DNA from 3 places in the Cytobacillus sp. FSL W8-0315 genome. Region 1 is predicted to be linked to each of the others. Evidence: predicted binding sites of a transcription regulator. Region 1 holds the regulator's gene; each other region holds the start of a gene.

The links. The regulator Rex, encoded in region 1, represses fermentation and respiration genes when NADH is low (regulators of the CRP and FNR family bind a similar motif). The targets are predictions, from matches to a motif close to TTGTGAAATATTTCACAA.
Region 2: the regulator Rex is predicted to act here: its motif matches at 8,126-8,143, upstream of qoxA (cytochrome aa3 quinol oxidase subunit II).
Region 3: the regulator Rex is predicted to act here: its motif matches at 3,538-3,555, upstream of MKY20_RS04285 (L-lactate dehydrogenase).

What each region holds. Positions count from the first base shown of each region.
Region 1 covers NZ_JBBOOC010000001.1:440,629-450,513, forward strand. Annotated here, with positions in the region: gene groL (chaperonin GroEL) at 1-468, opposite strand, end outside; gene groES (co-chaperone GroES) at 530-814, opposite strand; gene MKY20_RS02375 (CPBP family intramembrane glutamic endopeptidase) at 1,132-1,857, shown strand; gene MKY20_RS02380 (YdiK family protein) at 1,904-2,107, shown strand; gene MKY20_RS02385 (redox-sensing transcriptional repressor Rex) at 2,129-2,773, opposite strand; gene moaC (cyclic pyranopterin monophosphate synthase MoaC) at 2,801-3,283, opposite strand; gene MKY20_RS02395 (ABC-F family ATP-binding cassette domain-containing protein) at 3,474-5,396, shown strand; gene tsaD (tRNA (adenosine(37)-N6)-threonylcarbamoyltransferase complex transferase subunit TsaD) at 5,625-6,653, opposite strand; gene rimI (ribosomal protein S18-alanine N-acetyltransferase) at 6,653-7,102, opposite strand; gene tsaB (tRNA (adenosine(37)-N6)-threonylcarbamoyltransferase complex dimerization subunit type 1 TsaB) at 7,121-7,825, opposite strand; gene tsaE (tRNA (adenosine(37)-N6)-threonylcarbamoyltransferase complex ATPase subunit type 1 TsaE) at 7,822-8,277, opposite strand; tRNA gene MKY20_RS02420 (tRNA-Asp) at 8,486-8,562, opposite strand; tRNA gene MKY20_RS02425 (tRNA-Met) at 8,566-8,639, opposite strand; rRNA gene rrf (5S ribosomal RNA) at 8,682-8,798, opposite strand; rRNA gene MKY20_RS02435 (23S ribosomal RNA) at 9,002-9,885, opposite strand, start outside.
Region 2 covers NZ_JBBOOC010000001.1:3,415,978-3,425,862, forward strand. Annotated here, with positions in the region: gene MKY20_RS17445 (AAA family ATPase) at 1-988, opposite strand, end outside; gene MKY20_RS17450 (MATE family efflux transporter) at 1,274-2,614, shown strand; TPP riboswitch at 2,666-2,768, shown strand; gene thiT (energy-coupled thiamine transporter ThiT) at 2,835-3,434, shown strand; gene MKY20_RS17460 (hypothetical protein) at 3,534-3,803, shown strand; gene MKY20_RS17465 (hypothetical protein) at 3,923-4,162, shown strand; gene qoxD (cytochrome aa3 quinol oxidase subunit IV) at 4,238-4,543, opposite strand; gene qoxC (cytochrome aa3 quinol oxidase subunit III) at 4,544-5,149, opposite strand; gene qoxB (cytochrome aa3 quinol oxidase subunit I) at 5,139-7,115, opposite strand; gene qoxA (cytochrome aa3 quinol oxidase subunit II) at 7,105-8,094, opposite strand; gene ltaE (low-specificity L-threonine aldolase) at 8,553-9,584, shown strand; gene MKY20_RS17495 (hypothetical protein) at 9,710-9,856, opposite strand.
Region 3 covers NZ_JBBOOC010000001.1:779,193-789,077, reverse strand. Annotated here, with positions in the region: gene MKY20_RS04295 (ribonuclease YeeF family protein) at 1-787, opposite strand, end outside; gene MKY20_RS04290 (L-lactate permease) at 979-2,550, opposite strand; gene MKY20_RS04285 (L-lactate dehydrogenase) at 2,586-3,515, opposite strand; gene MKY20_RS04280 (aromatic ring-hydroxylating dioxygenase subunit alpha) at 3,803-4,813, opposite strand; gene MKY20_RS04275 (nucleobase:cation symporter-2 family protein) at 4,836-6,191, opposite strand; purine riboswitch at 6,361-6,462, opposite strand; gene guaD (guanine deaminase) at 6,598-7,965, shown strand; gene yeiL (transcriptional regulator YeiL) at 8,508-9,185, opposite strand; gene MKY20_RS04260 (MFS transporter) at 9,265-9,885, shown strand, end outside.

The DNA of each region.
Region 1 (9,885 bases):
AACTTCATTGTCAGCAGCAGAGATTGCAGCAACCTGAGCAATAGATTCCTTATTTTCGATTGGCTTAGAAATAGCTTTTAATTCTTCTACAGCTGTAACAACTGCTTTTTCGATTCCTTTGCGGATGCCCATTGGGTTAGCGCCTGCAGTTACGTTCTTAAGGCCTTCACGGATCATTGCCTGAGCAAGAACAGTTGCAGTTGTTGTACCGTCACCGGCAACATCATTTGTTTTACTTGCTACTTCAGCAACAAGCTTCGCACCCATGTTTTCGAATGCATCTTCAAGCTCGATTTCTTTCGCAATTGTCACACCATCATTGGTGATAAGTGGAGAACCGAATTTCTTCTCAAGAACCACGTTGCGTCCTTTAGGTCCAAGAGTTACTTTTACCGCATTTGCAAGGGAATCCACACCGCGAAGCATCGCGCGGCGAGCTTCTTCACTAAATTTAATCTCTTTAGCCATTGATAAAAACCTCCTCAAAAATTTTAGCTTTATTCTTTAATAATCTTCGTCTGATCGGCGATTAGCCAATTACAGCAAGAATGTCATTTTCGCGTAAAATTAAATACTCTTTGCCTTCGTACTTCACTTCAGTACCAGCATATTTTGAGAAGATGATACGATCGCCGTCAGCAACTTCAAGGGCAACACGCTCACCATTTTCAAGAACGCGGCCAGTTCCTACAGCTACAACTTTACCTTCTTGAGGCTTTTCTTTAGCAGTGTCCGGCAGTACGATGCCGCTTGCAGTTTTTTCTTCAGTTTCAACAAGCTCGATAATAATTCGATCACCTAGTGGCTTTAACAAGTGAAACAACCTCCTCAAATAATATGTAAATATTTTTATTTATTAGCACTCTCTCTGTATGAGTGCTAACACAATTATTATATTAATGAATCTCATTTCTATTTGCAAGGGTGAAGCTTAAATTTTTTAGAAAAAATTTCATTCGCCCATACACGCTATTTTTCGACACAGACAACCTCTTAAGTATGCTTCGGAACTCTTCACTTTACCCATAGTATTTTCCTGCTTTGATGCTGATATTTGAAACCCGCTCCTTATTAAGAGTACAATGGCTTTAGGACTTGTTTTCCAACACTCAGAATAAGGAGTATAACATTTTGAAGAAGGAATATTGGTTTATATTAATAGCTTATATTGCCATGCAGCTGTCCAGTTTGTTTGGCGTTCCGCTTGTGTTATTTATTGCAGATGCCCTTGGACAGAACCCCGAAAACATGCAGATCCTGGCTGTAGCCTACTGGCTTGTCATCAGTTTTACGGTTACACTGATCATTACGCTTCTATTATTAAGAAAAGAGATGAAAAAAGGCCTGGATAGGGATGCATCTTCCGCAGCAAGCTCAGCGGGCTGGGCAGTTGGGGGTATATTTTTGGCCCTGATCGCTCAAGCTACTGCTGCCAGCATTGAAAATATGATTGGGATTGAAATGGGATCTGAGAATACGCAGCAGATTATCCGGATTATTGAAGCATCGCCAATCGTTATCTTAATTAGTTCGGTCATTGGGCCAATACTTGAGGAGATTGTCTTTAGAAAAGTTATTTTCGGTTCTCTCCATAAGCGCTTCAACTTCTTCTTATCGGCCCTGATCAGCTCAGTCATTTTTGCACTTGCCCATTTCGAGCCTGAACATGTACTGCTGTACTCGGCAATGGGGTTCACCTTTGCTTTCTTATATGTCAAAACGAAGCGGATTATTGTGCCGATTTTTGCCCATGTGGCGATGAACACCTTTGTTGCGGTTATCCAGCTGAATCAGGATAATATGCAAAAATGGTTAGAAGAAATGGAAAAAATGCAGAGCTTTATCAGCTTTTTCTAGCATAGGGAAATGCTTTGCAGAGTTTTAAACTTACTGGGGGATTTTGATGAGAAGCACACCTTTGTTTTCAGGCTTTATTTACATCCTTCTCGGATGCCTTTTCACTTTTATAGCCATACAGAATATCCAGCATGAAGAAACCTGGGGATTCTTTACTTATTTTCTGATTATAATTGCCACATTCGATTTTGGCACCGGACTGCGGATGGTTGGCCTGCATTTTAAAATGAAAAATAAAATGAAAAAATGAGCCCCCAAAAGGCTCATTTTTTTACATTTCTTCCGGATAGTTTTTCAGAAAATAAACCAGTGACTGCAATTCTACTGCCAGATCGATATGGTGAATCCGAATCGAGGCTGGCACAGTGAGCCTCGCAGGTGTAAAATTAAGGATTCCTTTTATTTTCGCATTCACCATCCGATCGGTAATAGCCTGGGCAGGCGGTGCCGGCACCGTTAAAATCGCCACCTGAATATTATTATTTATAATAACTTCTTCAAGGTCATCCATATGATGGACCGGTACATCACCGATTTTCGTGCCAACCTTACTCTCATCAACATCAAAGGCTACTTCTATTTTGGTATTATTATTTTTAAGAAAATTATAGTTAAGAAAGGCTGTTCCTAAATTCCCTACCCCGATCAAAGCTACTTTAGTCAGCTCATCCTGGTCAAGAGTCTTCCGAAAGAAGCCCAGCAGGTAATTCACATTATATCCATATCCTTTTTTTCCTAACGCACCAAAGTACGAAAAATCGCGGCGGATTGTTGCAGAATCTACCTTTACCGCCTCACTCAATTCTGCTGAAGAGACTCTTTGTTTGCCTGATGAGTGAAGGTTTTTTAGAAAGCGGTAGTATAAAGGCAGCCGTTTAGCTGTTGCCTGCGGTATCTTAATTGGTTCATTGGCCATTCGTCCATCCCCATTTCTTATGATGAATTAATTTCTTTTAAAATCTCCGTTTTTTCCGCCTGTTTTCTCTATTAAAAAGGTTGGCCCAATCACCATTCCTTTATCTACAGCCTTGCACATGTCATAAACGGTCAGCGCACAGACAGAAGCGGCTGTTAACGCTTCCATTTCCACACCCGTATTTCCCTTCGTTTTTACAGAAGCAGTAATGATCAGGACATACTCTTCCTCTTCCGCCTTCCATGAAAATGAAATGTCCACGCCCTTAAGCGGCAGCGGATGGCACATCGGAATAATGTCCCATGTTTTCTTGCTCGCCATAATGCCTGCAGTTTGTGCAACAGCGAGTACATCCCCTTTTTTCATAGAGTTGGATGTTATCTTTTCGTATATCTCCTGATTAAGAGTAATACTTGATTGAGCAATGGCTGTTCTTGCCGTTTCAGGTTTATCGCTGACATCCACCATTTTTGCCCTGCCCTCTTGATTAAAATGAGTAAAATCCGCCATTCAAAACACCTCTCTTCAAAATCATACACTATTTTTCTGTTACTTTGTATGTGCTTTGTATTGTTCCTCACATATTTATTTGCCTTTTGTCTTGATTGAATGCCCTGCAGAAGGGATTATAGTCCTGTCTCCTTTATTGCCGAACATATATGAATGAGTTACACTTACTCTATACCCGAGGTGAAAGAACATGATACTATTACAAGTCAATCAGCTGGCGAAAAATTTTGGCGCTGATCCCATTTTAACCAATATAAAGCTTGAAGTACAAACCAGGGACAGGATTGCGCTAGTAGGGCGCAATGGTGCAGGAAAGTCCACCCTTTTGAAAATTATTGCCGGACAAATGACATATGACTCCGGTGAGATTATAAAGCCAAAGGAAGTAACAATTGGCTATCTTGCACAAAATACCGGCCTGGAATCAGAGTTATCCATTTGGGATGAAATGCTGACTGTTTTTAGTCATCTGCAGAAGCAGGAAAAACAGCTTCGCAGCCTTGAAGAACAAATGGCAGACCCTGATATCCTAAATAACTCTGATGCCTATGAACGCATCTTAAAAGAATACGACAAGCTTCAGGTTGATTTCAAAGAAAATGGCGGCTATCAATATGAGGCAGATATCCGTTCCATTCTCCACGGACTCAACTTCAGCTCAATGGGCTATGACACTAAAATTTCATCATTGAGCGGCGGACAGCGTACCAGATTGGCCCTTGGTAAACTTTTGCTGACAAAGCCTGATATCTTAATACTGGACGAGCCTACCAACCACCTGGATATTGAAACATTATCATGGCTCGAACAGTACCTGCAGGGATACAACGGTGCCATTCTAATCGTATCCCATGACCGATATTTCCTTGATAAGGTCGTTTCCCAGGTTTACGAGATTTCCCGCCGCCAAATAAGAAAGTACCCAGGAAACTACAGTTCCTATCTCGATCAAAAAGCGGCTAACTTTGAAAGAGAAATGAAGCAATTCGAGAAACAGCAGGAAGAGATCGCTAAGCTGCAGGATTTTATCCAGCGAAATCTTGCCCGTGCTTCCACAACCAAAAGGGCACAAAGCCGCAGAAAGCAGCTTGCCAGAATGGACGTGATGGACAGGCCGCTGGGAGACGAGAAATCAGCTTCTTTTGGCTTTGACATTGAACGGCAATCAGGCAATGAGGTTTTAAATATTCATTCTCTTGCTATTGGCTATGAAGAGATAGTGAGCGAGAATATTTCACTGCGACTGGCAAGAGGTGACAGCATTGCACTGGTGGGGCCCAATGGAATTGGCAAATCCACCTTGCTCAAAACCATCATCAAAAAGATCTCTTCTTTTTCCGGGGAGATACAGTACGGTTCCAATGTGACAATTGGCTACTATGACCAGGAACAGGCGGAACTCACCAGCAATAAAAGAGTCCTGAACGAATTATGGGATGAATACCCGCTAAAACCGGAAAAGGAAATCCGGACAATACTTGGGAACTTTCTTTTCTCTGGTGATGATGTTCTTAAAACTGTTTCAACACTGAGCGGCGGTGAAAAGGCACGTCTTGCGCTTGCGAAGCTTATGATGCAGAAAGCCAATTTCTTAATCCTCGACGAGCCTACAAACCATTTGGATCTGGATAGCAAAGAAATTCTTGAAAATGCATTGATCGATTATCCTGGAACGATTCTCTTTGTATCTCATGACCGATATTTTATCAACAGAATCACAACAAAGGTAGTTGAACTTTCCAGTATTGGGGCAACAGAGTATCTCGGCGATTATGATTATTATGTGGAAAAAAAGCAGGAACAAGAGGAACTGCTTGCACTTAATGAGCAAGATGAATCCACGGCATCACAGCCTGTTAAGCAGGACAAAAATAATTATCAGCAGGATAAAGAAGCCAAAAAGCTCGAACGCCAACGAAAAAGAAGAATGGAAGAAATTGAAGAGCAAATAGAAGGATTGGAGAAAGTAATCGATATGAATGACCAGCTTCTCTGTGATCCGAATGTTTATCAAGACCATGAAAAAGTGATGGGTATCACAAATGAAACTGATCAAGCAAAAGCTAAGCTGGAAGAATTGATGGAAGAATGGACACTTTTAGCTGATGATTAATAAAAGAAAATTCATAACTTTTAGACTGGTAGAATAGTCACTGCCAGTCTTTTCTATTATCCACAGAGATAATCACAAGAAAAACGCAGTTATATATACTCTCCACAGACTTTTCCACATTATCCACAATTTAAACTGTTTTTATCCACATTACCAACATAATATTCTGAAATAAATGATTTTATCCACAGAAAAAGCCCCCTATGCGGTCGGGGACTTTTTCCTAATTTATTTATCATTGTGGATAGTGATGTCCAAACCGGGATTGGCATTTAAATCAAGTCCGGCGAATTGTCCTTTTTCAAACAGCACACTTCCTGCTGCACCAATCATCGCTGCATTATCTGTGCATAATGTTAATGGCGGAATAATAAGCTTTATCTCCGCTTTGTCCCCAAACCTCTTTTCCAAAGAAGCTCGAAGTCCTTTATTCGCCGCAACTCCGCCTGCGAGCAGCAGCTGCTTCACCTGATATTCTTCAACAGCTCTTTCTGTTTTCGTTACTAAGACATCAATGACACTTTCCTGGAAGCTTGCAGCAAGATCTTCCGGCACAATGGTCTCACCACGCTGCTCAGCATTGTGAACAGTGTTGATAACGGCAGACTTTAAGCCGCTGAAGCTAAAATCGTATGAACCTTCTTCCAGCCATGCTCTCGGAAGCTGAATGGTCGGGTTCCCTTCATGAGCGAGTCTGTCAATGTGAGGACCGCCTGGATATGGCAGATTTAATGTCCGGGCAACTTTATCATATGCCTCTCCTGCAGCATCATCCCTTGTCTCTCCAATCACTTGGAAATGGCCATGCTCCTTCATATAGACAAGCTCTGTATGACCGCCTGAGACTACCAGGGACAGTAATGGAAATTCCATTTCTTCAACCAATCGATTGGCATAAATATGTCCAGCAATATGATGCACGCCTACAAGAGGGATACCATGAGCAAAAGCAACTGCTTTAGCGGCATTAACCCCGATCAGCAGCGCGCCTACAAGGCCAGGTCCTTCAGTCACAGCAATTGCTGAAAGATCTGAATATGTAATGCCTGCCTTATATAATGCTTCTTCCAACACTATAGTTATCTGTTCAACATGATGGCGGGAAGCGATTTCCGGAACTACTCCCCCAAAACGTTTATGGCTTTCTATTTGGGATGCAACTATATTGGCTGAGATTTCACGGCCATTCTTAATGATGGCAACAGCCGTCTCATCACAGCTTGTTTCAATCCCCATGATCCATTGATCTTTATTCATTATAAATTCACCCACATTACTAAAGCATCTTCTTGATTATCAGTGTAGTAGTTCTTCCTTATGGCTCCATTTTGAAAACCAAGCTTTCGGTACAAGGCCTGAGCTGTGAAGTTAGATACCCTTACTTCCAGAGTCATCGTGATGGCCCCCATTTCAGACGCAATCTCCATTAACTTTCGCATAAGAGCTTCTCCAAGCTTTCTCCCGCGATATTCAGGGAGCAGCGCAACATTTGTGATATGAGCTTCGTCCACTACGATCCATGCTCCACAGTAGCCTATAACTTTATTTTCTTCTTCTAAAACAACATACAATGCAAACTGATTTTGTGTTAATTCGTTAAAAAAGGCTTCCCTGCTCCAGGGTGTTGCAAAGGACTTATGTTCTATTTCCAAAACATCATCAATATCCTCTTCATTCATAAAACGGAAAGTTAAGGATTTATTCATACGTTCGCTTCCTCATCACTATAGCTTTTTTTCTTGGTTTGCTTTTATCCAATTGGCTTCAGCTTCCGCAATCCTAATATAATTAGGAACAAAAGAGTGAACTTCCTCAGGCTCTCTGTCTCTGCCTAACAAGGCAAGTTCTGCCGGCCTTGGATTATGTTCTGCAGGCGAAGCGTACACCGCCAGGTCTCTAAGGGATTCTGTAAATACCTCTTTATGTAAAGGCAGATCATTCCCTATAAAAAGGACCTTCTCTTGCTGCTCAGAAAGCATTGCTGCCCAATCTTTTGCAAGAAGGAGCTGGTCTTTCATAAGAGATGCTAACTGCCCTTCCTTATATTGATACAGGCCAGTATATATTTGTCCTCTCCGTGCATCAAACAAAGGAGATATGACGCCATTAAAGTATCTGCCTGCCGAAGCCGCATAAATTTCCAGGCTGGATACCCCAACCAGCGGCTTATTTAAAGTCCAGGCCAGAGTTTTTGCAATTGTAACCCCAATTCGGACGCCTGTATAGGAGCCAGGTCCTTTCGCAACAACAATTTTATCTAACTCAGCTGGCGTAACACCACAATCTTTCATTAAGATATCAATAGCCGGCATAACACGAACAGAGTGATTCTTTTTGACATTGGTAATGTACTCGCCTATAACCTGATCACCATCCAGAAGAGCTACTCCCAAAGGGTAATTGGATGTATCTATGGCTAAAACCTTCATAACATAATCTCCTTACACAATTCCTCATATCTTTTTCCCCGGGGTTCCAGGACAAGCTTTCTTGAGTCATTATCATCAAGATATAAATAAATCGTCAATAACTCTTCGGGAAGCTGTTCTTTAACTAGATGAGCCCATTCTACAACTGTGACCCCATTGCCTTCAAAGTATTCATCAAACCCCAAATCCTCAAAAGAATCTTCAACTCTATATACATCCATATGATACAGGGGCAATCTTCCTTGGTATTCTTTAATAATCGTAAAAGTGGGGCTATTTACATTACGGGTAATATTAAGTCCTTTTGCCAGCCCCTTGGTGAATGTCGTTTTTCCTGCGCCCAAATCTCCTTCCAGAGCAAGGACATCCCCCGGCTGGAGCAGACTGCCCAGCCTTTCCGAAAACGCCATCGTATCCTCTGGCTTCTTTGAGATAAACTCAAACTGACTCATATGTTTCATCACCTTTTATGGTTTAATCTATAAAGAAAAAAAACCTTAGGATAAATCCTAAGGAGAATAATCTATATGTAGTTTACCTTATTTTGCAGCAATGGGCAAAGTAAGCTATTTTCATTATTAATGGAATATAAGCTGAGGATAAAAAAGAATAAAAAAAAGACGAAACCAGGTTTCGTTTGACGTTTTTAATATTAGAAAATGGCGGTCCGGACGGGACTCGAACCCGCGACCTCCTGCGTGACAGGCAGGCATTCTAACCAACTGAACTACCGGACCAGATTGCGGGGGCAGGATTTGAACCTGCGACCTTCGGGTTATGAGCCCGACGAGCTACCGAACTGCTCCACCCCGCGATAATATTATTTGTGTGATTTTTCGTCACAATTTGTTTTTCCGCCCGGCAGCGTCCTACTCTCACAAGGGGACAGCCCCTAACTACCATCGGCGCTGAGAAGCTTAACTTCCGTGTTCGGTATGGGAACGGGTGTGACCTTCTCGCTATCGCCACCGGACTATGTAATTGAAGAAACTTCGTTCCCTCAAAACTAGATAATGCATGAAGAAGCATTTGCCGAGTATTCACCAATGACTTGTCTAGCTTCGGCTCCTAACTTCTCGGCCGTTTCGATCCGTCCCTCCAAATCCCAAAACCAGGATTTGAATGGCCGGCTCTCCAACGTCTCTCGAAGTTGAACAGTCGCCTCCGCTTTTCGTTTTGGTTAAGTCCTCGATCGATTAGTATCAGTCAGCTCCACATGTCGCCACGCTTCCACCTCTGACCTATCAACCTGATCATCTTTCAGGGATCTTACTAGCTTGACGCTATGGGAAATCTCATCTCGAGGGGGGCTTCATGCTTAGATGCTTTCAGCACTTATCCCTTCCGCACATAGCTACCCAGCGATGCCTTTGGCAAGACAACTGGTACACCAGCGGTGCGTCCATCCCGGTCCTCTCGTACTAAGGACAGCTCCTCTCAAATTTCCTGCGCCCACGACGGATAGGGACCGAACTGTCTCACGACGTTCTGAACCCAGCTCGCGTACCGCTTTAATGGGCGAACAGCCCAACCCTTGGGACCGACTACAGCCCCAGGATGCGATGAGCCGACATCGAGGTGCCAAACCTCCCCGTCGATGTGGACTCTTGGGGGAGATAAGCCTGTTATCCCCGGGGTAGCTTTTATCCGTTGAGCGATGGCCCTTCCATGCGGAACCACCGGATCACTAAGCCCGACTTTCGTCCCTGCTCGACTTGTAGGTCTCGCAGTCAAGCTCCCTTGTGCCTTTACACTCTGCGAATGATTTCCAACCATTCTGAGGGAACCTTTGGGCGCCTCCGTTACTTTTTAGGAGGCGACCGCCCCAGTCAAACTGCCCACCTGACACTGTCTCCCGCCCCGATAAGGGGCGCGGGTTAGAATTTCAATACAGCCAGGGTAGTATCCCACCGACGCCTCCACCGAAGCTGGCGCTCCGGCTTCTCAGGCTCCTACCTATCCTGTACAAGCTGTACCAAAATTCAATATCAGGCTACAGTAAAGCTCCACGGGGTCTTTCCGTCCTGTCGCGGGTAACCTGCATCTTCACAGGTACTATA
Region 2 (9,885 bases), 3.0 Mb from region 1:
TAATCTCTCTTCGGCCCTTTGTATCCGGAAGAGGGACATTGAAGGAGAAGTCAATACGCCCAGGACGGAGGAAGGCTTCATCGAGCATATCCTTCCTGTTTGTCGCTGCAATAAATAGTATTCCATCATTGGAATATCCGCCGTCAAGCTGAACTAGCAGCTCAGTTAATGTTTTTTCACTTTCTTCCCCGCCATGCTGCTTTCTTCTGCCTGCCAGTGCATCTACTTCGTCAATGAAGACAACAGCAGGGGCATGCTTTCTTGCATTTTGGAAAAGATTTCTTACACGGGATGCTCCCACACCAACGAACAATTCATTAAAACCGGAACCGCTGGTTGAGAAAAAAGTAGCTCCAAGCTCTTTAGCGATTGCCTGAGCCAGCAACGTTTTCCCCGTTCCAGGAGGCCCGTATAACAGAATTCCCTTTGGCGGCTTAATCCCCATCTTCAGGGAGCGCTCAGGTTCTTTTAAAATTGAAAGAGTCTGCATGATTTCCTCTTTCATTTCTTCCTGAATTCCGCCAACATCCTCAAGTGAAATGGAAGGAAGGGCCTTTGGCTTAGATACACTTTGCTTCATAGTATTTGTAGCGCCCATTCCGCCTTTTCCTGACTTAAACAGGTAAATGCCAATGGCTATAAACAAAAGGACTACACCGCCCAGAATCCAAGGGGTATAAGGTCCTGTGTTTGCGAACGTATATTGTATATTATAGGTTTCTACTAATTTATCAACCATCTCACTGTTGGGGGGCACATGGGAGATGTACTCGCCATCAGGGGCTGTGATCAGCAGTTTCCCATTTTTATATTCCTGTACTGCAACAGTCTTCCCATCCTGGGAGGCAATAATTTTTTCCACAGAAGAAAACGGGACTGTCACATCCTTTTTTCCTGCTTGTACGGTCCAAATAACCGCCGCCAAAATCACCGTGATCACCAATGCAATAGAAACAATCGTCGAAGGCTTCTTAAGACGTGATTTCAACTATTTCCCTCCTCATTAAACATACCTACATTATAAGGAAAAAGAATTGTTAATTACAGGGTTTTACACTTTTTAAACGTTGTAAATTATGGAAAAATAATATCTCCTTAGAGGAATTGTGCTATAACAGCATTCCAGGTGCATCAATTTATGATAAAAATGTGACAGAGATGAAGCAAATAAAATTATAAAACATAATAACAATCAAAACTATAAAATTGGAAACTGGATATGAAATAGTGAATAATAGAAACTGTGAAAAAAATATGGGAAAAAGGTGTAAAGATGGCACAGCAGGATTTTACAAAAGGAAATATATTCAAACAGCTCTTGGTGTTCTCAACTCCAATCATGCTCACTAATTTTCTGCAGGTTTCCTATCAATTTATTGATAGTCTGTGGGTTGGGAATCTGCTTGGGGCCGACGCATTGGGAGCTTTGGCGGTGTCCGGCACTGTAATCTTTACAGTTCTTTCTTTTATCATTGGAATAAACAATGCGGCGTTAACGATTTTATCCCAGCAAAAGGGTGGGGATCATGAAGAGGGGCTGAAACAATATTTGAATGCCTTTACCGTCATTCAGACAATTATGTCAGTTGCTCTTGGAATAGCCGGATTCCTGTTTGCAGAAAGAATTTTGGCCATAATGGGCACACCTGCAGGAATGGCTGAAGGTGCAGCATCCTATTTGCAGATTAACTTCATTGGTATTCTGTTTTTATTTGGATACAATTTTATAGGAACCGTACTCAGGGCGCTTGGAGACAGCAAGAGTCCACTGTACTTTGTCCTGATAGCAGTCGTATTAAATGCAATCCTGGACCCTCTTTTTATATCTGTATTCCAGCTTGGTATTGATGGGGCAGCTTGTGCTACGATCCTTTCACAGGGGTTCGCATTTATGATCGGAATGATATTCATACTCCGCAAAAAGCTGGCGCCGTTCACTATTCCTTCTTGGCCGCATAAAGAGGAAGCGGCATTAATTTTCAAGCTCGGCATCCCTTCTGGACTTCAAATGACCGTTATATCGGCTGGTGTTATGGCTATTATGTCTGTCGTCACCTCTTTTGGCGATGACGTGGTTGCGGGATTTGGTGCAGCTCAGCGTATTGACAGCATCATTATGCTTCCTGCGATGGCATTGGGGACTGCAGTCAACAGTATGGCCGGTCAAAATATAGGGAGAAATCAATGGGAACGGGTTCATCAAATCGCCTTGTACGGAGTCATTTACAATCTTGGAATCATGTTTATCATCGCTTTTGGTACGGTCCTATTTGCAGAACACGGGGTGCGCCTGTTTATACAGGATAAAGAATCAGTTCAGTATGGCACTGACTATTTAAAGATCATTGCCTTTTTTTATCCGCTCCTGGGCATTAATTTTATATTGAATGGTGTGGTAAGAGCTTCCGGTGCGATGTTTCAAGTGCTCATACTGAATATCATTTCATTCTGGATCCTGCGCTATCCTTTAACATTCCTATTTTCAAAGTTTATGGGTGATAAAGGAATTGCTGCAGGCATGGGGATAAGCTTTGCTATAAGCAGTGTCATCGCCTTTATGTATTACCGTATCGGAAAGTGGGATAAACAGGCTATATTTGGAGAGGGAAAATAATCCTTTTCACTTTCATTTATTTCATTTATACTAAAATTGGATAATACAATAACGTGCCACAAGGGGAGCATTCTGCTGAGAGTGAATAGTTCGCTGTTCTGACCCTTTGAACCTGTTAGATAATGCTAGCGCAGGAATGTGGAATAAAAGGCGGAAGGGGTTTTTCTGCCTGCTTGTTCTCCCTTGGGGTATCGTCATACGATTATAGGGGGATTTTTTTATGAAAAAATTAAGCCTGACGGCGATGATTGAAGCTTCATTTTTTGCAGCATTTGCTATTATTTTGGATTTCCTTCCATCTATTAAGCTGTCGCCTTCCATTTCGATTTCTGCTGCGATGATTCCCATATTCATTTTGGCATTCAGATGGGGCTTTAAAGTCAGCTTCATTGCCGGTCTATTATGGGGAATATTGCAGATTGCCATGGGTGATGCCTGGATTGCGACTCCGCTTCAGGCATTTATTGAGTACTTTGTGGCATTTGCCTGTATCGGTTTTGCCGGTTTGTTTTTCCGACCAATTCAAAATCAGCTGCGCAGCGGAAACAAGAAAAAGGCATTGGGCTGGGTTGTTTTAGCTGTGTTTGCCGGAAGCCTTGCCCGGTATTTCTGGCATTTCATAGCAGGTGTCCTTTTCTTTGGGAGCTATGCGCCGGAAGGGATGTCACCGGTTCTCTTTTCCTTCCTGGCAAACGGTGCAACCATGCTCGGAGCAGCTATTCTCTGCTCGATTTTAGCAGTATTAATTATATCTTCAGCTCCAAGATTGATCATAAGAAAAACGGATGAAGTTATTCAATCACAAAAACGCGCTTCCTAATATAATCAGCCTCTTTGGAAATTTCCAAAGAGGTTTTTTCTTATTTTAGGAAACTGCTCCTGAAAAATGGGTATATTACTCAAAAAGGGGAGTGATTGTTTGTCAAACACATTGCAGGGCAATATTATTACAGGTGTATATGATGCAGAAACCAGTGCCTTTGAGATCCAGAAGGTTAAAAATTTCAGCACCCAGTCTGTCCTTAACAAAAATCAATGTGAAAATTTGTATAACTATTTATCCCTTCATGAAGAGGATGAGGGAGGACAGATTATTACACTTTACGATCAAATGCCATTAATGCTGACCAGGCAGGAAATAGGCAATTTAAAGAAAGATTTGGAGAACATTAAAAAGCTATATCAGTAGAAAATTGCTTTGCACCTTTGCAAAGCTTTTTTTGCATAAATAAATTTGACAATTTTGTGACAAAAAGTTTGACAAATTTGTGAACATAGTTAGAATATTAAATAAAAGGGGATGGAAATATGACTTTAAAACAGCAAAAGGTGCTGCATTTTTTTAGAAATGTTACTGCGGCCGGTATTCTTTTAGGGTTAATTGTCTTTATTTCAAGCTTTTTTGTAAGCGGTCTCACGGGTGAGTATGTTTTATCAATCGGTTTAAGCATTATGGTATCATCCATGCTAATTTTTGGATTCGGATTTTTTATTAATGTGATGGAAGAAATGACAAAGGGCAGCAAGGGAATCAGACAATACAAATAAAACCGGCCTCCAAAAGGGAGACCGGTTTTATTATCTGGCTCATGGGATGGACAAGGCGATTCCGCTTTTCTTGAATTAATGAGCCGCGTGCCCAGAAGTGAGAACCCAAATAGAACCTACTACAATTACAATAACCATAAATACGGCATAAATCATATTAACTAAGTTCGTTTTGCCGTCTTCTCCTTCTCTTAAGTGCATGAACATGAACAGCTGCATGCCTGCCTGAATGACAGCCAGCGAGCCGATGATCCACATGATCACTTTAAAAGAGAGGTTCGTTTTTAGGGCAATACCTGCTGCTGCAAATGTCAGCACAAGGGAAACAACAAATCCAATGACATGGCTTATAGGGAAGCTTTTTGATTGATGATGTTCCATTTAAGCCACCAGTCCTTTCAAATACACGAATGTGAAAATAAAGATCCAGACCACATCAAGGAAGTGCCAGTAAAGGCCGATAATAAACGTTTTTCTTGCTGTAGTAGGGGTAAGGCCTCTTTTTAAAAGCTGGATAATGACCATAGTTGCCCAGCCAATTCCCAATGTAACATGGGCTCCGTGTGTACCCAGCAGGACAAATAAGCTGGATAGGAACGCACTTGTCTGCATCGTTGCACCTTCATGGGCATAATGGATAAACTCATTAATCTCCATGAATAGGAATCCTGCGCCAAGTGCAAGGGTAATCACCAGCCAGGTGATTAGCCCTTTCAGGTTATGGCGGCGCATTTCAAAAATGGCGATGCCCATTGTAAAGCTGCTTGTCAAAAGGAGGACTGTCTGAATCATGACATCCTTGATCACAAAAATGTCTTTATGTGTTGGCCCTCCAGCAAAGCGTTCATATAAAACTCCATATACTCCGAACAGAGTGGCAAATAGAACGATTTCAGCGCCAAGGAAAACCCAGAAGCCAAGAATATTCATCCGGTCCTGTTCAGTTTGATATTCAAGGGGCAAAGAAGTATCCACTTTAGCTGACATGATCGTGCACCTCTCCTTCTGTTTTTCTCCACGCATTTTCAATTCTGTGGATTTCATCTTTTGTAACATGGAAGCCTTCATTGTAATCGAATGAACGAATGATCAATCCAGCAAAAATGCCGATGGCAGCTACAGCTGCAGCGATGTGCCATTCAAATACAAGGAGGAAGCCTGCGATGCCAAAGATGACACCCATATAAATCGGAAGCCAGGAATTGCTTGGCATATGAATCTCTTCGATTTCACTGTCATATAACGTTAAGCCTTCATTCTTTTTTTTCATGTGCCAGAAAGGATCAAGGGATTTAACTTCCGGCAGTTTTGCAAAGTTATAGAATTGAACAGGTGACGCAGTAGACCATTCCAATGTTCTTGCGTCCCATGGGTCGCTTGAAATGTTTCTGTCGGCATAGCGGATGCTCCAGTAAATGTTGTAGCAGAACACCGCGAATCCGGCTGCCAGAATGATGGAACCAATTGCCGAAAGCATAAAGAGTGGTGCAAATCCAGACTCGGCAGAGTATGTGTATGCACGTCTTACAGCTCCGTTTAATCCAAGGAAGAACATAGGCATGAATGTTACGTTAAAGCCGATAACAAATAGCCAGAAATGCCATTTACCGATTTTTTTATTCAGCATGAAGCCGAACATTTTTGGCCACCAGTAGTAAAGACCTGCAAATACCGCAAATACGACACCTGGAATTAATACATAGTGGAAGTGGGCAACCAGGAATAATGTATTGTGATACTGATAATCCGCTGCACCCATTGCAAGCATTACGCCAGTAACCCCGCCTATGACGAAGCATGGGACGAATGCAAGTGCCCAAAGCATGGCGGAAGTAATTTTTATGCGGCCTTTACGCATCGTAAACAGCCAGTTAAACATCTTGACTCCAGTCGGTATGGCTATCGCCATCGTCGTGATGGAGAAGAAAGAGTTTACAGCAGGGCCTGATCCCATTGTATAGAAATGGTGGACCCAGACAACCATACTTAAAAGGGCAATTCCAAGGATGGAAAATACCATTGATTTATATCCAAACAATGATTTTCTTGAGAAAGTGGCAATAACTTCTGAGAAAATCCCGAATGCAGGAAGGGCAACAATGTAAACTTCAGGATGTCCCCAAAGCCAGAACAGGTTAGCCCAAAGCATATCCATTCCTCCGCCTGATACTGTAAAGAAGTGTGTTCCATACAGACGGTCGAATGTCATCAGTGCCAATGCAACTGTGAAAATAGGGAAAGCTGCCACAATCAGAATGGATGTTACAAAGGTAGTCCAAGTGAACATCGGCATTTTCATTAGTGTCATGCCTTTTGTTCTCATTTTCAAAATCGTGACGATAAAGTTTATACCTGTCATCAGTGTCCCGATACCAGCAATTTGCAGCGCGACTGCGTAAAAATTATTGCCGATTCCAGGGCTGAATTCCTTGCCTGCAAGAGGGAAGTAAGATGTCCAGCCTGCATCAGGCGATCCCCCGATAACAAAAGAAATATTAAATAGCATAGCTCCGCTGAAGAACAGCCAGAAGCTAAGTGCATTCAGCTGCGGAAAGGCAACGTCACGCGCACCAATTTGAAGCGGAATGACAACGTTCATTAATCCAATCAAGAATGGCATTGCCATGAAAAGAATCATAATAACGCCGTGTGTTGTAAAAATTTCATTATAGTGCTGTGAATTCAGAAATTCCATTTCAGGGCGTGCTGTCTGAGCTTTCATCAGCAAGCCGTCCATCCCGCCGCGGAAAAACATCAATACTGCGGAGATGATATACATGATACCGATTTTTTTATGATCAACTGTAGTCAGCCATTCGGTCCAGAGGTATTTCCACTTTTTTAAATACGTGATGGCAGCGACTGCACCAATCATCGTTAATAAAATAGCAATCTGTGAACCTAGTATAAGGGGGTCCCCAGTAATAAAAAACTCATCCCATTTAATGCCCATGATGGCCACCTCCATGGTTTTCTTGACTATCATGGCTCTCTTCTTCACCATGACCTTCAATTACGTTTGGATTCTCATTTTTATAATTGTCATCTTCTTCGAATGTTTTACCTTGATATCCATGGCCTCTGTAGAGCTCAGGATTTGTATAAGCCTTCGAATTTGGATCAGCATGGTTAACCCATTCTAAATGAGTATTGGAATATGTCAGTCTTCCTAAATGCGTAGGCTTCAGCAGCCCTTCATACTCTTTCTCAGTCAGTTTAGGTGCTGTTTCTTTAACGTCGTCAACCCATTGGTCAAAATCTTCCTGTGTTTGAGCAAGAACCTCAAACTTCATATCCGCATAGCCGCGGCCGTTAAAGTTCGTGTTCTGTCCTTCATATGATCCAGGGTTATCAGCGACAAGATACATTTCAGTTTCCATTTTGGGCATCGTATATTTCTGTCCGCCAAGTGCAGGCACCCAGAAAGATTGCATAGTGCTGGCAGATGTCATTTTAAAGAGAACCGGCGTATCTTCAGGAATATTGACATAGTTCACTGTTTCAATGCCTTCTTCAGGATAGCTGAAGATCCATTTCCAGTCAGCAGATGTTACATGTATTGTAATAGGTTCTTTTTCTTCATAGCCCTTAGGTGTTTCTTCCAGCGCATAAAGTGTTTTTACTGTCGGGATTGTTAGGGCGATGACAATTAAAATCGGAATCCCGGTCCAAATAATTTCAAGTAGTGTACTTCCATGCTCCTCAGGGGGTTCATAATCTTTATTCTCAGGTCGTTCACGGTATTTCCAGACAATGTAGCCGAATAATCCAAACACGACTGCAACGACAAGAAGCATCCAGATCAGGGACCAGTTAATTAATTCGGTAATGCTTCTTGCAACGGGGCCCTGAGGTTCAAATACAACCATATTGCAGCCGCTTAAAACCATTAAGGGCAATAGGGCTGTTAAAGAGAGCAGCATTTTCTTCATCTGATGTTTCATCTCCTTTTGACAAAAACTATTGTTAAATAATTCACAAATAATGTGCGGGTTTTCACAAAGATGCCAAAAAAATATATAGCTGGTAAACATAAGCATCCTTAAAAACCTTTATTTAACTTAGTTATCACTGTGTAAATGATATTAACATAAGCAAATGTGAAAAGTTGTGACAAAAGTGGGAAGGAAATAAATGTAAGCTATTTGGACAGCTTATATTTTTGTTCAAATAGCATTATTACAGGGTTTTGGTCATCAAAACAACTTTTGAACAAATTTTGAACTTTAATGCGACACCCTAATTATCTTATGTTACATCCATATTCAAGCAAAAAACCACCAAATAAAATTCTCCATACAAGAATTAATTAAATGAATTCTCTCTTTGTTGAAAAATACTGAATAGTACAGTAACATGGACTAATAATAGAGAAGGACAGGGTGAGGAAATGACTGATTTAAGAAGTGATACGGTTACAAAGCCAACTGAAGAAATGCGGAAAGCTGCTTATGAAGCTGAAGTTGGGGATGACGTATATGGAGAGGATCCATCAATAAATAAATTGGAAGAGACAGCTGCTGAGGTGCTTGGTAAGGAGGCAGCTCTGTTTGTAACGAGCGGCACACAGGGAAACCAGATTGCCATCTTAACACATTGCCGTCCGGGCAATGAAATTATTCTTGAAGCAGAAAGCCATATTTTTTATTATGAAAGCGGCGCTTCATCTGCCTTTGCCGGAGTCCAGACAAGGACGCTAAATGGGATAAGAGGTGCAATGAATCCTTCAGAAGTGGAGTATGCCATTAGGGGAGAAGATCAGCATTATCCGGAAACAGGATTGATTTGTCTGGAAAATACCCATAACAGAGCTGGCGGTGCCGTAATACCTATTGATAATATGGAAGAAATATACAGAATTGCCAAAACGAATAATATTCCCGTACATATTGATGGGGCAAGACTGTTTAATGCAGCCGCAGCCTTAAACCTGCCGGCTTCTGAAATGGCCAATCATTGCGACACTGTGCAAGTATGCCTCTCTAAGGGGCTCGGAGCACCTGTTGGTTCCATTCTTGCAGGCAGCAGAGAATTTATTGCTGCAGCAAGAAAATGGCGCAAAAGATTGGGAGGGGGACTCCGCCAGGCTGGGATCATAGCAGCTCCGGGAATTGTTGCATTAACGAATATGAGAGAGCGTTTAGCCGAGGATCACGAAAATGCTCAATATCTTGCACAGCAGCTTGGACAAATCAAAGGGATTGAAATCGTAAATCAAGTAGATACAAATATCATTGTGGCTGATGTAAAAAACCTTAAAATGAACTCATCGGAATTTGTTGAAAAGTTAAAAGCTGAGGGAGTGCTTTCAGGAACTTTCGGACCTTCTTATGTGCGTTTTGTCACTCACTATGATGTTACTAAAAAGCAGCTTGAAGATGCAGTCATAGCCATACACAGAACAGCTGGTCAAATGATCTAACTGCAAATAAAAACGCATGTTTTCTGCAGCAAGCGTTTTTCCGTTTCAAATGAATCGCATATCTCAGCTTAGATGGCTCAAAAAGCACACAAATGGTTATAAGAAAATAAAAGGAAATCGGCGCATTAGCCGATTTCCTTTTTGTTGATTAAAGGTTCAAGCTGATTTTTTATATCATCAAGCAATTCATGAATGGTCACTTCATTATCTGTTTGTCCTTTATCAAGAGCGGATTCCAAAAGCTTTGCAAAATCATTAAAGTTAGTTTTCATAATAGACACCTTCAAATTGCAATGTATTT
Region 3 (9,885 bases), 340 kb from region 1:
TAATGGTTCTGCCTAGTTCATAGGTCGACTTCAGCCCATCCCATGTATCACCTACAGCTTTGGATGCCCCCTCAATGGCTCCTTCAGCTATATCTTGAAGAATACTTTGCCCGCTTTCTGGATTGGGATTCGATATTTCCTCGTGGAAATCCTTCCAGTTTAGAGATTTAGGCTGATATTGGGCCAGAGATAAGCTGCTGCTTTGGAACATGCCCGCTATTTTTTGAATGTACTGGTTCATGAGGTTTAGATCATGCAGGATAGGGTCCAGTGCACCCGTTTCCCGATGGTCAAAATCCTCCAATTTTTGAACTGTTTCGCGGCTTGAGTCCTCAGCGCTCTTTGTTGCCTGGATAAAGCGGCCAACCTCCAGCCGCGGAAGCGCAACAATATCGCTTACGGACTTCATGATCTCATTCGCTTCCTCTCTCAGCTCAGCAGTGATCTGAAGAGTGTTTCTAAGCCCTTGTTGGAGTTCATGCTCCAGAAATTCCTGGCGGATAAAGCCTGAAGGGGAGGGTTCAAGATTACCCAATGAACCTATGAAACTTTTTAAATAGGATCGATACTCGTCAATCCAGGATTCAAGGAATTGCAAAAATGGTTGGTGGCATTCCTGATAAAAAGCCCGTATTGCCTGGCCGCCCTGTCCTTTGAACGCATCTTCAAGAGACACCAGTTCCTGGATGGATACCTGAACTTGACTTACCTGATCTTTAAGGATGGATAATTGATTGCTGGTTTCGTGGATTCCTGCAAGCAAGGAATCTACTTCAAGAACTTTCAACAGAATCAGCTCCGTATTATAATTTCCATTTTCTTCTATTTTTATCTTAAAGGACTCGGGCAATTAGTTGAATAGGAATTTTGGCATGAAATAGTGTAAAAGTATCCTAGAGTTTGATCCATGTTTTTTGGATTCCCCAAGCACCTGAAATGAAAAGAGACAGGCTTTTGCTAAGCATGTCTCTTTTTTATCTAGAAAAATAATGACAATATCAATGTCCAAATACAAACAAACACCAGCAATCCAAAGCTATATTTCAATGTCATTTTCGTCAAATCGGCTTCTTTTCCTGTCTCGCCAACAGCTGCTGTGGCAATGGCGATGGACTGAGGAGAGATGAGCTTTGCCATCACGCCTCCAGCCGTATTGGCAGAGAGCAATAAGGATGAGTTGGTTCCGATCACATGACCGGCAGTCGCCTGGATGGGCGCAAATAGAGTATTATTGTTCACGACAGATCCTGTCATGAACACCCCAATCCAGCCTAAAACGGGTGATAGCAGTGGAAATATAGTTCCAGTGGTTGCAACGGCTTCACCCAAAGTGACGGTCATTCCTCCGTACGTCATGAGCTTTGAAATCCCGATAATGGCACAAATCATGATAATCGGAATCCAAAACTCTGAAACGGTCTTTTTGAGAAGCTTGAATCCTTCACCCATACTGATGCCTTGAGTCGTTGCGATTGTCGTTAAGCCTGCCAATAAGATTGCTGTGCCTGTTGCTCCTATTAAGCTGATGCTGACACTAAGAGAAGATCCGGGTATATCGAAGTTAATGACTGTGAATTCCAGCAGGCCCCCTTCAGCAAAAAGACCTTTAAATGCCGGGAAACTCCATATTAAAATAAATAGGGTCAATAGATAAAATGGTGACCATGCTTTAACAATTTTACCTAAGGAATGCTGTTCAAATCGACACTCTTTCCCATTGAGCAAAAAGATATTTTTTGGTTTCCACTTTTTCAGAAATAACGCTAATACACCCATTGCTAATAAGGAAGGAATAATATCAGCAAGCTCCGGGCCTATAAATATCGTGATGATTGCTTGTGCCACAGTGTAAACCCCAGCTGTGATCAGGATAGCCGGGAATACTTCCTTAATTCCTTTAATCCCGTCAATGAGCCATATTAATAAAAAGGGAATGGTAAAGTTAATAATCGGCAGTGTCAGAGCTGTCATGATCGACACATCCATGGAAGTAACCCCTGGAATCCCAAACGTATCGACAATGCCGACCGGTATTCCAATCGCACCAAAGGCGCCTGAAGCACCGTTTGCGATGAGACAGAGCATGGCTGCCTGTAAAGGCTTGAAGCCCAGTGACACTAACAGCACGGCACAAATGGCAATCGGTACGCCGAAGCCGGCAGCTCCTTCGAGAAAGGCATTAAAGCAAAATCCGATCAGAAGAAATTGAATGCGCTGGTCCTGGGAAATTCCTGCGATGCTTCCGCGCAAAATATCAAACTTGCCTGATGCCACCGAAATTTTATATAGCCATACAGCCATGACAATAATCCAGCCAATTGGCCAAATTCCTGATGCAGCACCTTGAATAACACTTCCTGCCGCTTCTCCGAATGGCAATTTAAAGATGATAAGAGCGATGAAAAAAGTGACAGCTAAGTTTACTAGTGCTGCATGAATACCCTTCATTTTCAATACCGTCAAGCAAATCAGAAATAACAGAATCGGTATAGCTGCCACCAGGGAGGAAATAGCCAGGTTATGAAAAGGATTGAACGTTTCCACTAACATATGATCTGCTCCTTTGGATCTAAGATGTCAACTCGTCATAATGCTGAATTTTGGATGTCTTTTAAGGTTTGAACAGATCTAGCAAGCTTCCTTTTTTCATCCTCTGTCAATGACAGCTCAACAATATTTTTCACACCGTTTCTTGTGATAAGTGACGGAATCCCGACAAACACATCACTTTGGCCATATTCTCCTTCTAACAATGCTCCAACCGGCAATACCACATTCTCATTTCGTAAGATGGCTTTTGTTATTCTGACCAGCCCCATCGCAATTCCATAGTAGGTTGCACCTTTTGCGTTAATAATTTCATATGCAGCATCCCGGACTTGGACAGCAATTTCTTCTTTTCTTTCTTCTGTTAATCTCTCAGCTACCGGGGTTCCGGCAATATTGGCAAAGCTCCATACCGGGAATTGGGAGTCGCCATGTTCACCGATAATATACCCATGGACACTTACGGCTGCCGTATCAAATTCTTTCCCTAATAAATAGCGGAATCTGGCAGAGTCCAGGATGGTTCCAGACCCGATGACTCTTTCTTTAGGCAAGCCAGAGAATTTCCAGGTTGCATAAGATAAGATATCGACTGGATTTGCTGCAACTAAGAAAATCCCATTAAATCCAGAATCCATAATGCTCTCTACAATGGATTTGAAGATCTTAACGTTTTTATTCACGAGATCCAGCCGTGTTTCTCCCGGTTTTTGCGCTGCCCCTGCACAGATCACCACAAGAGCGGCATCCTTACAGTCCTTATAAGAACCATATCTAATCGTCATAGCCGTTGGAGCATAGGCAATGCCGTGGTTTAAATCCATGACATCTCCTTTTGCTTTCTCCTCATTTACATCAATAATGATTAACTCATCACATAAGCCCTGATTTAATAAGGCATAAGCATAACTTGATCCAACAGCGCCATTTCCTACTAATACAATTTTGTTTCCTAATGTTAAATTCATAATAAGTTCCTCCAATAATTAATTGTGAAATATTTCACATGAGATCATAAAAAAATATTCTATTGATTTCATCTTATTTAGGTGATTAAATCTATGTGAATTAATTCACATATTAAACTAAAAAAATATCGATATAGTTATTTGTGAAATGCTTCACATTTAAAATATATCAGTGCTTTTGTTTTTGCGCAAGTCTTTCCTCAAACTTTTTTCAAACAATTAAGGAGTGGATAAGAAGTGCCAGCCCCCCTGTAAGCTGCAGCATAGCGGGGAGCTGGCACTGATCATTATTGCACTAATACTTTTTTCCGTGCTTCATCCTGAATGGGATTTGTGCCATTCTCCACACCCAGCTCATTTAGCCATTTGCGATAGGCAATAGTAAGGGCGTCTGACTTAAGATGCAGCTCTGCCTGTAAGTCAAGCGGCAGAAGCTCTGGTTTTTGACTTTGGACGATATCTAAATCCTGATAAAAAATCGTATCCTGAAATTCAATAAAAGGCTCATCCGGCATGTCCAGATCATAGTTTCTGGTCAACAGCATAAATGCCTTGGCCTGCTCATGATCCTCTTGATTGACAGCTAGCAGAATCGTCAGCTCATCATCCGATCCTTCCGTTGTTTTTGTAAAACGGGCGGTAGTTGGATTAAGGATTTCATACACATAGTCAGCATACCCGCCTTTGGAGCGTCCGTCAGGGTTCGGCTGATAGACCGGGATTTTACTAGTAATTAAGCGATTATCAACAAATTCAACTTTATAATCGACAACCTCCGCATGATCCTCATCTCCAAGCAGGCCTTCATGTACAAACATAAGATGCGAAACATCCAGGAAATTTTCAATAATTCTTGGGGCATTTGCTTTTACCTCATAGGGGCCGCAAATTGCAGTCCGGTACCCCTCCATGCTATATTCAGGAAAGGAAACAAGCGGCGCCGGATCTTCCCCTAAGTTAACCCAGATCAGCCCCAGATACTCCTCACAATGGTAAACGGTTGCTCTTGCTTTACTTGGAATGGCTCTGCCGCTCGGCAGGGCAGGAATCTTCTCACAGGCACCTGTACAATCGTATTCCCAGGCATGATAAGCGCAGACCAGATTTCCGTTCTTCACCTTTCCAAGGGAAAGGGCTGCCCCCCGGTGGATACAAAGATCCTTAAATGCGTGAACCCCTTTTTCATTGCGGAAAATGACGACACGCTCCCCAAGGACAAATACCTGTTTGGGATCCTCCAGTAATTCCTCTGCTTTGCATACTGGATGCCATTCATTACATAATCGATCTTGCTGCATAGCGACACTTCCCTTCGCGACTTTAATTGACATGTACTGTTACTTCATTTGTTTTTACACTATCTTCAAGCTTTTGCGGCAGAACCAGATTTAGAACCAGCGCTGTAATCGCTCCGATGGCTGTACCTGATGAGACAAAATAGGTTGCAATGTCAGGCAGCCCTTTTAACACATCAGCAGGCATTAGCACGGCAAACAGGGCAAGCATAATCGGCACACCGATCACAAGCATATTCCGTTCTGTAAAGGCCACTTCCTTAATCACTTTGAATCCATTCATCATGATGACTACGCATAAAATGGCAAACACACTGTTGATGACAACCCCGGGAATGCATGCTATTAAATTCATCAGCTTTGGCATCATGCCCAGGATAATCATAATCACACCGCCTGCGATAATTGGCCTGCGGCTTTTCACTCCTGTGATGGCAATGATGCCGGCATTGGATGAGTAGCCTGTTACCGGTGTTCCCCCAAAGAAGGAACCAATAAAACAGCCCAGCCCTTCTCCAAATGCCCCGCCATTTAAACGTTTATCATCCAGATTTTCCCCTGTCACCTTACTAACCGTAAACCACGTCCCAGTTGTTTCGATTGTGACAATAAAATAGATGGCTGCCATAATCAGAATCGCATGCAGATCAAATTCAGGAGCTCCAAAGGCAAACAGGCTTGGCATCTGGAACCACGCCGACTTACCCAGCGATGAGAAGTCGACTAACCCAAAGAATGAAGCAACAATTGATCCAATACCTAGTGATAAAATAACGGATACGATTTTAATGTATTTCAGTTTCGATTGGGACTTCTCGCCAATATACATGCAGAAAATCAGCACAGCCGCTGTCACAGCTGCAACGAATATATTTTCTCCAAAGTTTCCTGGTGCCGAGTAGATAGAATTGATCGCACTCGGCATTAATGAAAGCCCAACAACGACAATGACTGTCCCCGCTACAATCGGAGGGATGAATTTCCTGACGACCTTGCTGAATACTTTAAGCGGGTAGCCCAATAAGGCAACAAGCAAAGCTCCGGGGATCAAACTGCCAATCATCGCACCGATTCCAGAAGTTGTTCCGATGGCTGCCAGTGCACTAAGCGGTACAAAGGATGGCCCTTGCATGACTGGAAGCTTCATAGCAAATCCTGCTTGAATGATTGTGGCAATTCCGCAGGCAATAAAGGTCATTTGTATTAACAGAGCACTATCCGGAACGGAAAAGGACAATAATCCTGCTAGAATCATCGGCGGAATGAAAAGATCCATCGCCAATACTTGCTGCAGCCCCAGAAAAATGGATTGTCCAACTGAAACCTCTTTTCCCGTTTTACTGCTGTTTGTTTTTCGTTTTTCAGTCCTTGCATCCATCATTAGAACCCCCTGTTGGTGTTATGATATCCATATAATCACTGTTTCTTTAAACAGACCAATAGAAAAAGCCCAACGTATATGCTCTCTCCCAAATGTAAAAAAGCATATACCTCGAGCTTAAAAAATCGAAGTACGAAAAGAACAGACGAATTCCAAGTGAGTCTTTGTCCATCCTGTTCCTGCTTTTCATAGTCGGTTTATTTACGGTAAACGGGTAGAAACTTGTAGGCCATATCCCTACGATTATATGAAAAACACTATTTAATTTTTTGATTGAAATTATCTTACAATAACTTTCCTGTAAATGACAACAAGATTTTTTACAATACTTTTCTGCTAGACTGAGTTTACTCTTTCCTTTACAATGACTATAGTAGCACAAAATACGAACGTTAGGAAGGTATATATGAGTAAATATACGTATATTTTTCATGGAACCGCTTTTTCTAGTCATTCTCCTAAGAAAATAAATATTTTAAAAGATTACTTATTTTTCGTGAATTCAAATGGGATAATTGAAAAAATCGCGGATCCTGAGCATGAGGACTACCCATCCCTGCTCGCTGCCTATGAAGGACAGGAGAACTTTCACCGCTTAGCAGACGGGCAATATTTCCTTCCTGGTTTTGTGGACTTGCATGTCCATGCTCCGCAATGGGCTCAATCAGGGACAGCTTTGGATATTCCCCTCTATGACTGGCTCCACACATACACATTTCCATTAGAGTCCAAATATGCAGATTTGGCTTTTGCCAAGAAGGTTTATGAAGATCTCGTGAATACACTGCTTGCAAATGGAACCACGACGGTCCTTTACTTTGCTACCGTTCATAAACAGGCAAGTTTATTATTAGCGAAAATATGTGCGGAAAAAGGGCAAAGGGGCTTAGTGGGTAAAGTCGTCATGGATGATCCTGAACAAAATCCAGACTATTATCGGGATGCAGATGCGAAAACAGCGTTAGCCGATACGGAGGAGTTTATTTTAGCGGTAAAGGAGCTGGCCAAAACGGTCAAACAAGGCGTGTATCCTGTCGTTACACCGCGATTCATACCAAGCTGTTCAGATGAAGCACTAAAGGGCCTGGGTGAACTGGCTGCCAAATATGATACACATATTCAATCCCACTGCAGCGAAAGTGACTGGGCTCACATCTATGTACAGGAACGTTTCAGCAAGCATGATGCAGCAGCCCTGCATGATTTCGGATTATTAGGCGAAAAATCGGTAATGGCACATTGCAATTTCCTGGATGACCATGATGCAGAGCTATTTGCCAGTACAGGCACCGCAATCAGCCATTGTCCGCTGTCCAATGCCTACTTTGCCAATAGCGTGATTCCAATCAAGCGCTTTATGGCCAAGGGAATTGATATTGGATTAGGGACTGATATTTCAGCTGGCGCAACTCCAAGTCTTTATGATAATGCCAAACAGGCTGTTGTCTCCTCCAGAATGCTGGAGGACGGAGTAAATTCTGCTCTTCCTGCAGAGGAACGGGGAGTGCCGGACTCCCGGCTTTCCATCCATGAAGCCTTTTACCTGGCTACAGCCGGCGGCGGAGAAAGCTTAAGTCTGCCTATTGGGCGAATTCAGGAGAACTATGCATGGGACGTTCAAATAGTCGATACGAAAGTGCCGGGAGCAAGCCTCCCCATCTTTACCGAAAGTGAAGCGTTAGATGATATTTTTCAAAAAGTCATGTATCTCGTCCGTCCGGAGCATATTCGGGAAGTCTGGGTACAAGGGGAAAAGGTTCACTCGCGTTCTTGAGGGACTGCGTAAAAGGTTCAGAATGACTTCTGCCTCTTTTGTCCGAACGAGCATTGGGTTCGGACTACTCCCCTTGGATTCCCATTTCTTCTGTCCGAAGTTGCGCCCGGTTCGGACTCTATCTCCCGGTTTTTCGCCTCTCCTGTCCGAAGTTGCACCAGGTTCAGACTCTCTCTCTCGGTTTTCCGGCTCTCCTGTCCGAAGTTACACCAAGTTCGGACTCTATCTCCCGGTTTTTCGCCTCTCCTGTCCGAAGTTACACCAAGTTCGGACTCTATCTCCCGGTTTTCCGGCTCTCCTGTCCGAAGTTACACCAAGTTCAGACTCTCTCTCTCGGTTTTCCCACTCTCCTGTCCGAAGTTACACCAAGTTCGGACTCTATCTCTCGGTTTTCCGGCTCTCCTGTCCGAAGTTACACCAAGTTCGGACTCTATCTCTCGGTTTTCACACTCTCCTGTCCGAAGTTTCTCCAGGTTCAGACTCTCTGTTTCGGTTTTCCCACTCTCCTGTCCGAAGTTGCGTCTGGTTCAGTCTTATTCCTTTTAATGTAAGTCATTTTTCAGCACATCAGCAAGCCGGTGCAGTTCATCTGACCGCCGAATGAGGTATTGCCGCCCTTCCTTCTGCAGGTATCCTTTATCGCAAAACTGTACAAGAACATGCAATAGGTGGCGATAAGATACCCCTAAAAAATCACAGACGGTTACATGTTTTTCCTTATAGACCTCCCCATCAGCGGTTTGCAGAATGAAATCCGCCAGTCGGTTTTCTAGCGGAAAGGAAAGGCTCTGGGAGTACTTTTCAGCCATTTTCGTTGCTTTCATACTTAAAAACTTGGTGAGTTCACGAAGAAAGGTCGTATCTTCAAGGAGCCTGTTGCGGTATTTATGCAAAGGCATCGCAAAACAGATTGTCTTCGTGGAGGCTTGAATCCCCTTTGTATAGTACACTTCATGTAATAGCTCCATTTCGCCGATATAATCGTGGGCATTAATAAAATTGATCAAAGAAACCTTGCCATTTTGATATGTTACATAGATTTTGGCTTTACCCTCGATAACATAATACAAATAATCTGGCCTCATGCCTTCGCGAATAATCCATTCATCCCGCTTATATTCGCGTACTTCCATAAACTCCTCAACCTGAAAAGAAAATAAATGCGAAATGGAGTACTGCTCCAGGTAATGCTGCCTTTTTTCCTGATTATAAATTTCCATTCTCCACCCCGAAATATGAGATATCTCATATTATTGTACGAATCTTCCTGATATCATGCAAATATCGGAGGGATATTTAATGAATACACAGAGCTGGATGGGCAGACAGTTTTTCAGTTTCTTTATGACCTGGGGTGTTTTTCTGCCCTATTGGACAGGGTGGCTGATCCATATAAAAGGAATGACCGTTTCACAAGCGAGTTTGATCATGAGTCTAGGTTTGGCTGTACGGGGCCTTTCCACACTCTTTGCCTTTCCCTATTTATCAGGAAAATTCAGCAGTAGAACCCTGCTTAACGGGATGGGAATCGGCACACTGATTGCCATTCTCTGCTATATCCCGGCCAATTCTTTTACAAGCCTGCTGGTGGTTACGCTGTTTTTACACTTCTTTTACCCTGCTCTGATGCCAGCATTGGATAGTGCTGCAGGCATTCTTGTACAGAGTAAGCAATTAAGAGATTACGGAAAGAGCCGCTCATGGGGGTCAATTGGATTCGTTGTATCCGGCATGATCCTGACTTTCTTCACAGGGGCATTTGGGGATGATGCCATATTCTGGGCTCTGCTGCTCGGCATGATCGTATTTCTGTGCCTCGGTTTAATGAATACGCCGGACGTTTTATCGGAAAAACCCAAAAGCGTCCAGACAAAAGGCGCCATAAAGAAATTATTCAGCATCCAGCACTTCGGCCTGGTG